Regions from separate parts of the Halomonas sp. JS92-SW72 genome, predicted to be linked through region 2. Evidence: riboswitches for the same ligand, from Rfam matches in the RefSeq annotation. Region 2 holds a riboswitch; each other region holds the start of a gene.
What was found. Region 2 has a riboswitch for thiamine pyrophosphate ahead of thiM (hydroxyethylthiazole kinase). Riboswitches for the same ligand answer to the same signal wherever they lie in the genome.
Positions count from the first base shown of each region.

Region 1: another riboswitch for thiamine pyrophosphate. It lies ahead of tenA (thiaminase II); the one in region 2 lies ahead of thiM (hydroxyethylthiazole kinase).
Region 3: another riboswitch for thiamine pyrophosphate. It lies ahead of D1793_RS06630 (sodium:solute symporter); the one in region 2 lies ahead of thiM (hydroxyethylthiazole kinase).

Region 1 is NZ_CP032147.1:2,762,535-2,765,800, forward strand. Features, by position in the region: gene D1793_RS12920 (zinc-binding alcohol dehydrogenase) at 1-489, opposite strand, end outside; gene D1793_RS12925 (CDP-alcohol phosphatidyltransferase family protein) at 706-1,452, shown strand; TPP riboswitch at 1,680-1,815, shown strand; gene tenA (thiaminase II) at 1,904-2,572, shown strand; gene thiC (phosphomethylpyrimidine synthase ThiC) at 2,606-3,266, shown strand, end outside.
Region 2 is NZ_CP032147.1:1,223,258-1,226,523, reverse strand. Features, by position in the region: gene D1793_RS05865 (CBS domain-containing protein) at 1-567, opposite strand, end outside; gene D1793_RS05860 (cytochrome b/b6 domain-containing protein) at 739-1,257, opposite strand; gene D1793_RS05855 (hypothetical protein) at 1,511-1,771, shown strand; TPP riboswitch at 1,813-1,915, shown strand; gene thiM (hydroxyethylthiazole kinase) at 1,952-2,773, shown strand; gene thiE (thiamine phosphate synthase) at 2,763-3,266, shown strand, end outside.
Region 3 is NZ_CP032147.1:1,397,644-1,400,909, forward strand. Features, by position in the region: gene D1793_RS06625 (TenA family protein) at 1-672, opposite strand, end outside; gene D1793_RS06630 (sodium:solute symporter) at 669-2,075, opposite strand; TPP riboswitch at 2,065-2,175, opposite strand; gene D1793_RS06635 (sigma-70 family RNA polymerase sigma factor) at 2,605-3,266, shown strand, end outside.

The DNA of each region.
Region 1 (3,266 bases), 1.5 Mb from region 2:
GGCCACCAGGGCGCCCACCACGCCGGCGCCGATCACAGCGATGCGGTCGCCCAGGCGCGGCTCCGCGTCCCAGCAACCGTTGAGCGCGGTCTCCATGTTGGCGGCGAGCACCGCCCGGGCGGCGGGCAGGCCCGCCGGCAGCGGCGTGACCGCGCCGGCCGGCACCACGTAGCGGTCCTGGTGAGGATGCAGGCAGAACACCTCCCGCCCCAGCAGCGCCGCGGGGCCAGCCTCGACCACCCCGACGCTGACGTAGCCGTACTTCACCGGCCAGGGGAAGTCGCCGACCTGGAGGGGGGCGCGCATGCGCTGCCTCTCGCTCTCGGGCACCCGCCCCTGAAAGACCAGCGCCTCGGTGCCGCGGCTGATGCCGCCGAACAGCGCCCTGACCCGCACCTCCCCCTCGCCGGCGGCGGGCAGCGGCTCCTCGCGCAGTTCACCGTGACCGGGGGCCAGGGTCCAGAAGGCGGTGGCGGTGTCGACGGACATGGCGGCTCCAGCGGCGAGGCGGGCGAATACTTCTACAATAATGGTACAATAACACGCAAATGAACAATTTTATCGCTGCCGGCGGTCCACAGTGGGGCCGACTGCTAGGGTAATGGTCATGAGCTCATCGCCTTCAGCATAGCGGCTATGCCTCGCCACCATGGCCGTCGACAGCGGCCATCGACAGCGGCGATCAACAACCATCAGGGAGCCCGGATGCCCTCTCCTCTCTCGTCCCACCCGCCTGCGCCAGGGCCCGCCGAGGCGACGCGGCCTTGGCGCCTGGCCATGGAGCTGGCGCTGGGCGGTCTCACCCTGCTGGGGCTTCTGGCCTCGCTGGGGCTGGTGGGATCATGGGTAGCGCCGCTGGCCATCGCCACCTACCTGGGGATGGCGGCCCTGCTGTGGCGCGCCCTGCGGCGCCGCCCCATGCGCCAGGGCGGGCTGGGCACGGCCAACCGGGTCACCCTGGCGCGAGGCGTGCTGGTGGCCCTGCTGGCCGGCACCCTGGCCGACCCGGCCCTGCTGGCCGCCCACGGAGAGTGGCTCTTCGCCCTGGCACTGGTCGCCCTGGCCCTGGACGGCGTGGATGGCTGGGTGGCCCGACGCACCGCCAGCGCCAGCGCCGTGGGGGCCCGCTTCGACATGGAGCTCGACGCCTTCTTCATCCTGGTGCTCTGCCTGGCGCTGCTGTTGCTGGAGCGCGTCGGCCCCTGGGTGCTGGCCATCGGCGCCATGCGCTACGCCTTCGTGGCGGCGAGCTGGCGCTGGGCCTGGCTCGCCGGCGAGCTTCCCGAGAGCCTGCGCCGCAAGGCGGTCTGCGTGTGGCAGGTGGCTGCGCTGATGCTCGCCCTGCTGCCGGCCATGTCCGACCTGCTCGCTGGCTGGCTGGCGGCCACCGCCCTGGCGGGGCTCACCCTCTCCTTCGCCGTGGACGTGCGCTGGCTATACCGCCACCGGTAGCTAGAGCTATCGCAGTTACCAGTGGCGCGTCAGCGAAAGGCGCCGGGGACAGGCCGGAAAGGGGGTCCGTGGACCAGGGAGGGTCTAGGTAGCCCCCAGGGAGGGGTTCATGGCGCCCCCTTGCAGGCCTGTCGCCGGAACAGCCTTGAGCGATCCTTCCATCTACGGATAGCCCTGCACCGGTAGCCTCGGGGCTGGCAAATGCCCCCGGGCCTGCTAGAGTGAACCCTCGCTTGACGGGGTGCCGGTGGAACCGGCTGAGATCGCCATACGACAGTGCGCCACACCGGTGCGGTCGTCACGGCGGGGCCCGTTGAACCTGATCCGGTTAGTACCGGCGTAGGAATCAAGCGGCGGCCTCCCCCGGCTACCCCCGTGTAGCGCGTCACCCCCAGGCCCCACTCCCTCCCTCGCCCGCACTCCGGATCGTCACCCGACAATCGGAGGCAAGATGGGCTACCGCTTCAGCGACCTCACCGCCGCCTGCCAGGACGACTGGCGCGCCTATATCGAACACGACTTCGTGCGCGGTCTCGCCGAGGGCACCCTCGAGGAGGGCGCCTTTCGCCACTACCTGAAGCAGGACTACCTGTTTCTGATCCACTTTGCCCGGGCCTACGCGCTGGCCGCCTACAAGAGCCGCACCCTGGCCGACCTGCGCCAGGCCCATGAGGGGCTCAAGGCCATCGTCGACGTGGAGCTCGGCCTGCACGTGGGCTACTGCCGCGAATGGGGCATCACCGAGGCGCAGTTGGCCGCGCTGCCCGAGGCGCGGGCCACCATGGCCTACACCCGCTACGTGCTCGACACCGGCAACCGCGGCGACCTGCTCGACCTGCACGTGGCGCTGGCCCCCTGCCTGGTGGGCTACGGCGAGATCGCCAACTGGCTGGGCGCCCAGCCGAACACCCTGCGCGGTAACGCCAACCCCTATGACGCCTGGATCGCCATGTACGAGGGCGAGGAGTTCCAGGCCGCCATGCGCGCCGAACTGGCATGGCTCGACGCCCGCCTGGCCGACGTCACCCCGGCACGCTTCGACGAGCTCGTCGAGGTGTTCCGCGATGCCACCCGGCTCGAGATCGATTTCTGGCAGATGGGGCTCGACCGCAGCCTCTGATTCACCGACAACAACGCACCAAGGATCCCCACCATGAGCAAGACCGCCCACTTCCTCGCCGAGACCGCCAAGGTCGACGAGGCCGCCATCCAGCCGCTGCCCGGCTCGCGCAAGCTCTACGTCGAAGGCTCGCGCCCCGACATCCGCGTGCCCTTCCGCGAGATCTCGCTGTCGCCGACCAAGACCTCCGGCGCCGACGAGGAGAACCCGCCGCTGCTGGTCTACGACACCTCCGGCCCCTACACCGACCCGCAGGCCGAGATCGACCTGCGTCGTGGCCTGCCCGAACTGCGCCGCGCCTGGATCGAGGCGCGCGGCGATACCGAGTTCCTCGACGGCCCCACCAGCGAGTACGGCAAGCGTCGCGCCAACGACCCGACCCTGGCCCAGTTGCGCTTCGACCTGAGCCGCACGCCGCGCCGCGCCAAACCCGGAAAGAACGTCACTCAGCTGCACTACGCTCGCCAGGGCATCATCACGCCGGAGATGGAGTTCATCGCCATCCGCGAGAACCAGCGCCGCCAGGCGTTGGGTACGGCAGAGGTCGAGCGCATCCTCGGCCATCAGCATGCCGGCCAGAGCTTCGGCGCCCGCCTGCCGGAGGAGATCACCCCGGAGTTCGTACGCGCCGAAGTGGCCGCCGGCCGCGCCATCATTCCCTGCAACATCAACCACCCGGAGTCGGAGCCGATGA
Region 2 (3,266 bases):
GCTTTGCGCCACCGGGACACCGCTCAGCTTTCCGCCGTTCGAGCCCACCGCGCGACGAATGTCCGCCGCCGAGACCAGGCCGCGAATCCACTCGCGCCCCTGGTGGCCATGCTCGGTCACCAGCAGGTGCTGGTCGGTCATCGCCTCCAGCGACAGCAGCAGGTCCTCGATGGTCAGCGAGGCCAGCTGCTCCAGCGGCATGGCCGACAGCTTGTGCCAGGGGGTCATGATCATGCCCACGGTGACCTCGTCACGCGACAGGTCGCGCTCCTGCATGGCGAGGGTGATGCGCCGGTCGCCGATCACCTCCCGGGCGGTCAACACCCCGAGGCAGTGCCCCCGGTCATCGATGACCAGCAGCAGGCGAATGCCACCGTGACGCATCATCAGGTGCGCCTCGTCCACACCAACATCGGCAGCAATGGTGCGTGGCGTAAGCACCGAGAAGTCGGTGAGCACCTCGAGGGCGGAACTCGATGCGCTCAGCGGCGGGCGGTGCGGGTTGACCAGCAGCAGCGGGGCCGCGAGCTGGCGAAGCGGCTGGTGGGAAAGATTCAGGGTATTCATGGAAGGGCCTCCTCGGCAGGACAGTGGGGTGCCAACGGCACCTCTCGTCTCCAGGTTTCCAGAGCTCTCTTAAGGCAGGCTTAAGGCGGCGACACCCCCGCACGTCCCGTTGCGCGACAGCCAACGGCGCCACCCGGCGAGGCTCACGGCCGGGCGGCGCCGCTGCCTGACTCACACCATGCGCTTCAGGGTGTGGTCGCGCAGCCAGAACTGGTGGGCCAGGCTGGCCAGCACGTGCACGCCGATCAGCAGCCACAGCAGGTTGGCCAGCACCTCATGGCTCTCCTCGGCGGCCTCCTCCAGCCACTCGATCTCGGGGCCCGGAGCGATCAGCGCCGTGCCGAAGAATTCCACGCCGTGGCCGCTGCCCAGGGCGGCGAGCAGGCCGCTCACGGGGATCAGCAGCATCGCCGCATAGAGCGCCAGGTGCCCCAGCCGGGCCGCCCACTGCCAGTGCGCATGAGACTCGAGCCTGCCGTGGTTTACCCCGCGCCACAGCAGCCGGAACACCAGCAGACCCAGCAGCAGCAGCCCGACGCTCTTGTGCAGCGTCATCGCCTCCCGCTCGCTCATCCCGACGAGCTCCGCCAGCCACTCGGTGCCGAGCATCAGGATCAGCAGCGTGGCCATGCCCCAGTGAAGCGCCCGAGAGACGGCGCCGTAACGTTGTGCGGAATCCAGCCAGTTCATGTCGTCACCCTCCTCGTTCGATGGATGATGACCGTTCTACGCCAGTGCGGCTGACAGGAACCTTAACGCCCCGTTCATGGGGCGTTCATCCTCGCGTCGTGGCGCGCATCGACGGTCCCGAGCCGCTCAGTCCGCAACGGCGGTGTCACACCCCGGTCATGCCGCCGTAAGCCATCCTTAAGAAAGGGGCGCCACAGTCGGATGTGATGACGGATCACTCACGCGAGGCGACGCCATGACCCGGAGCGCAACGATGTTGCTCGATGCCACCCCCATCACCGAGAACCGCGCCCTCCTGCCGCTGCTGATCATGGGCCTGGCGCTGCTGGCGCTTGGCGTGCTGGCCGCCGGCTGGGATCCCGTGGAGCTGCCCATGGGGCTGGTCGCCCTGGGGGCCGCGACGGCCGTCCTGCTGGGCCCCGAACCGTGGCGGGGCAAGGAGGCACTGGAGGCCACCAACTGCCTGGTGCTGGCCAGCCTGATCACCCTGGTGGGGTTTCAGGTGATGGCCTGACCCCCCGCCTTTACAGCCCTGCCGCAGGCGTGGATAGTGGGTCCTGACGACAGGGGCGCCGCGCAGCAGCAGCTGGGCGGCTGAGAGGCACCCTTGGAACCTGAACCGGATCATGCCGGCGTAGGGAGTCGTGCAGCCCCGGCGCTCGCCTGCCTGCACCTCCCGCGCCCGGGAGGCCCCATGCTCACCCCCCTTTCCCCCTCGCTGGATGTCGCCGCCCACCTGGCCCGGGTGCGCGAGCGCGCCCCGCTGATCCACAACATCACCAACCTGGTGGCCATGAACACCATGGCCAACGTCCTGCTGGCCATCGGCGCCTCGCCGGCCATGGTTCACGCCCGGGAGGAGGCCGCGGAGTTCACCGCCCTCGCCGACGCCCTGACGGTCAATATCGGCACCCTCTCGCCCCACTGGGTGGACGCCATGGACGAGGCCGCCGAAGCGGCCCGCCTGACCGGCAGGCCCTGGGTGCTGGACCCGGTGGCGGTGGGTGCCACCGCCTACCGGCGCGAGACAGGCGCGCGCCTGCTGGAGCGCCTTCCCACGGTGATCCGCGGCAACGCCTCGGAGATCATCGCCCTGGAGGCCCGCGGGGCCGGCGGGCGCGGCGTGGACAGCAGCGACCCGGCCGCGGCCGCCGAGCAGGCCGCCGTGCGACTGGCCCGGCGCATCGGCTGCGTGGTGGCGGTGACCGGCGAGGTGGATCTCGTCACCGACGGCCGCCGCCTGGCCCGGGTGCGCGGCGGCCACCCGCTGATGCCGAGGGTCACCACCCTTGGCTGCTCGCTCACCGGGGTGGTGGCCGCCTTCCTGGTCGGGGCCGAGGATCCCTTCGAGGCCAGCGTGGCGGCGCTGGCCTGCTACGCCGCGGCCGGGGAGCTCGCCGGCGAGAGTGCCCGGGGGCCGGGCAGCTTCGCCGTGGCCTTCCTCGACGCCCTGCACGCCCTGGATGGCGAGACCCTGAGGGACCGACTGCGACTGGAGATGACCGATGAGACTTGATCTATCCCTGTACCTCGTTACCGACCCCGGCCTGTGCGCCGAGCGCGGCCTGGTGGAGACCGTGGTGGCCGCGGTGCGCGGCGGGGTGACCGTGGTCCAGCTGCGTGACAAGCACGCCGGCGACGGCGCGATGATCGACCAGGCGCGCCGGTTGAAGGCGGCCCTGGCCGGCAGCGGCGTGCCGCTGATCATCAACGACCGACTGGCGGTGGCCGTGGAGAGCGGCGCCGACGGCCTGCATATCGGCCAGGACGACGGTGAGGTGGCGGCCGCCCGCGCGGCGCTGGGCGAGCGGGCGCTGCTCGGCCTCTCGGTGCAGACGCTGGAGCAGATGGCGCGCCTCGATGCCGAGCGCCTCGACTACCTGGGGCTGGGGCCGGTGTTCGCCACCCCCAGCAAGCAAGACCACGCCGAGCCGCTGGGCTTTGCGGGCCTCGCCTCGCTGGTGGCGGCGAGCCCCCTGCCGGCGGTGGCCATCGGCGGGCTCAAGGCC
Region 3 (3,266 bases), 170 kb from region 2:
GAAAGCGCGCTCCCTGGCCACGGTCTCGCGGAAGCATTCGGCCATGCGGGTGAAGGCGGCGTCATCGAGCGTCTCGGCCTCCTCGTCCAGGCGGCGGCGCAGCCAGGCGACGAAGTCCTGGAAGGCGGGGTTGTCGTGCAGGTCGATCCACTCCCCCACCAGCGGGTGCAGCCCCTCGGCGCGGGTGATCCGCAGCGCCCACTCCAGGTAGATCCACTCGGTGACCACCAGCGCCGCGAGGATCTCGGCGTAGCCGCCGGCGCGGCCGGTCTCGCGCAGCAGCACCTGGAAGGCGCGGGTCTCGGGCAGGTAGTCCGGCGCCTCGCGCTGGTCGGCGGGCACCTCGAAGGCCTCGAAGGTGCGCTGGAAGGTGCTGTTCTCGTCGCTGGTCAGCATGCCCATGAACTGCCCCAGCACCACCCGGTCGGCCATGCTCGGCGCCCGGCCGATGGCGAAGCCGATCAGCGCGGTGAAGGGGTCCACGAAGCCATAGTCCTGCACCATGTAGGCGGCGAAGTCGGCGCCGGCGAGGCGCCCCTCGGCCATGGCGTCGAAGAGCGGGTGGTTCACGGTGGCGGACCAGTCGGGCTCGCTGATCTCGCGCAGCCAGTCGGTGAGGCGCGGCGCGTCCTGCTGCGCCGCCCAGGCGGTCCAGTCGGCTCGTGTGGTCATCGGGCATCTCCTTGGAGTGTCGGTTGGAATCTCGCCCCCGGGCGAAGCCAGGCGATCAGCAGGCTCACCAGCGTGGAGGCGAGCAGCGCCCCCAGGAAGGGCGGCAGCGTCGGAATGCTGTCCGGGAAGGTGGCGGCCATGAAGCCGGCGGAGAGGCTCCCCAGGGTGATCCAGCCCGGCACGATCGCGCCGAGCAGCCCCGCCACGCCGCCGGCCACGGCGGCCAGGGGCGACATGCGCCGCCACAGGCCCAGCAGCACCGGCAGCAGGATGGCGGCGCACAGGAGATCGGCGATCAGGAAGAGGCGCAGCACCGAGAAGCCCTGCAGGGCCACCCACACCACCGGCAGCATCAGCGCCACCGTGACCAGGCGCGCCGCCCGCACCGAGAGCCCGCGCCGGCCAACGCTTGCCACCGCCATGGAGGCGATGGCGTTCTGCAGGGTATCGACGCTGGAGGCCACCAGGGTCACCGCCAGCACCAGGGCCGGCAAGCCCAGCCAGGCCGGCGCGGCGGAGAGCAGCGCGAAGAAGGGAATCGGCGGCTCGCCCAGGGGTAGCGCATGCATGGCCGCCACGATGCCGAGCCCGCCGATGCCCATCACCACCAGCAGGCTGCTGGCCCCGCCCAGCAGCGCCCCGCGGGCCAGGGCGCGGTCATCCTCGGCGGCCCATACCCGCTGCCAGTAGCCCTGATGGAAGAGGTTGGCCGCGGTGACGGCGATCACCAGGGTGAGCGCCACGGAGAGCGCACTGCTCGTGGGAATGGAGGGCATCACGGCCTCGGCCGGCATGGGCGGCAGCCACCACCAGGCCACGCCACCCACCAGCACCAGCAGGGCCAGCAGCAGCCAGGCCTGCCAGCGGTCGGTGGCGAGGCTCGCCCGCAGCCCGCCCAGGGTGGTGTAGACCAGGGTGACCACCGCCACCCCGAGGACCACCAGCGCCGGCGGCACGTCGGAGAGCAGCGCGGCGATGGCGCCGATGGCGGTGAGCTCGGCGGCCAGGAAGATCGCCATGTAGGCCACCGAGACGAAGGAGACCCAGCGCCGCACCCCGGTGCCGTAGCAGGACTCCGCGAACTCGCCGATGCTGCGCCCCTGGGGCAGGTGGCGACGGATCGCCGGGCCGTAGAGCCCCAGCACGATGAAGGGCAGCGAGGAGCCGATGGCGTAGCCGGCCAGCGCCACCGGCCCCACGAAGGCGCCGATCTCCGGCGGCGCGAAGAGGATCCAGGCGCCCATGCTGGAGGCCAGGAACGACAGGCCGATGGCCTGGGCGCCCTGGGAGTTGCGGGCGGTGACGTAGTCATCGAGCAGGCCGTCGGCCCGGCGGGCCCGCAGGCCCAGAAAGGCAAAGCACAGCAGCGCCGCGCCGAGCACGGCAGACGTCAGGTAGGGCATGTCGCGCTTCCTCCGCCGGTATGAACCGGATCAGGTTCCAGGGTCGGCGCTTGGCCCTCTCAGCCCCCGCGGATGCGGCGGGACTCCCCTGGCGACAAGTGGATGAAGTAAGTTCTTGAGCCCTTAGTCGAAGGCCACTTGGCCGATATGACTTAGAGCCCCGTGAAATGATATAACAGCTACAAAGTCAGAACGACCACCCTCGCAGGGAACATCAATAATGCCATTCACCAAAATCAAGGCACACGCCCTAGGGCGACTGCATACGATCTTAGGCGCCCTCTACTCCGAAACCTCCGAGCGTCTGCTCCAACGGAGCGGGGGCTCTACAGGCTCTGATTAACGAGCTCATGGGGAGCGTTCATCTAGCACTCCGGATGATCCAAGGCCGACAGAGCCGCGGCTTCGAGTCCGCCGTTGAGGTGCACATGGGTCACCACACCTCCTCACTAGACGCACTAACCCCCTCCAGTGGGTGGCGAGCGTAGCTCTCACCCCAAGATACGTCCCGACAGAAAGGCCTCGGAGCATGGAAGAGCCGGTGAATCGCCTGAACCCCTTTCTCCGCGTGGCGGTGATCGCCGGCGTTGAGACAGCGGTCAAGCTACACATCCAACGAGGTGACAACCTCGACGCACGCGACAAAAATGGGGCTACACCCTTGATGCTCGCCGCAGCCCGAAAGAAAAAGGGGACTTTGCGCATCCTTTTGGCTGCTGGAGCAAATCCGACACTGCTAGACCTTGGTGGAAAAAGCGCCTTGGCTCATGCAGAGAAGGGTGGGTGTCCCGACTGCATCTCGCTGATGCGCAGTGCGTCCGAGGCTTTCCGCGAGACGAATAGTAGCGAGTCAGCCGCCCAAGGCCCAATGATTAATAAAGCTGACGAATCAACCCCGAAAGAGGCCTTGCCTAGCGGAATAGAGTCAAGGCTCAACGAATTGAAGATACCGGAGGGTGTCTCCGAGCCGAGTCCGGTGGGTTTAGCACTCGGAGTCGAGAAACAGAACGCCCACACCACACTTACCACTCCCTCGGAAAATCAGGGTGGGGGCGCGAAAGGTACACTACAAGACGACCGCCCCGAGCATTTTATGGAGGCGGACCAGTCCTCGGATGCCCTTTATCCAATTGACAAACCGTTCGATCTTAAACTCGAGGATATCTGGGAGGCGGAGCCTGAGACAGTAGC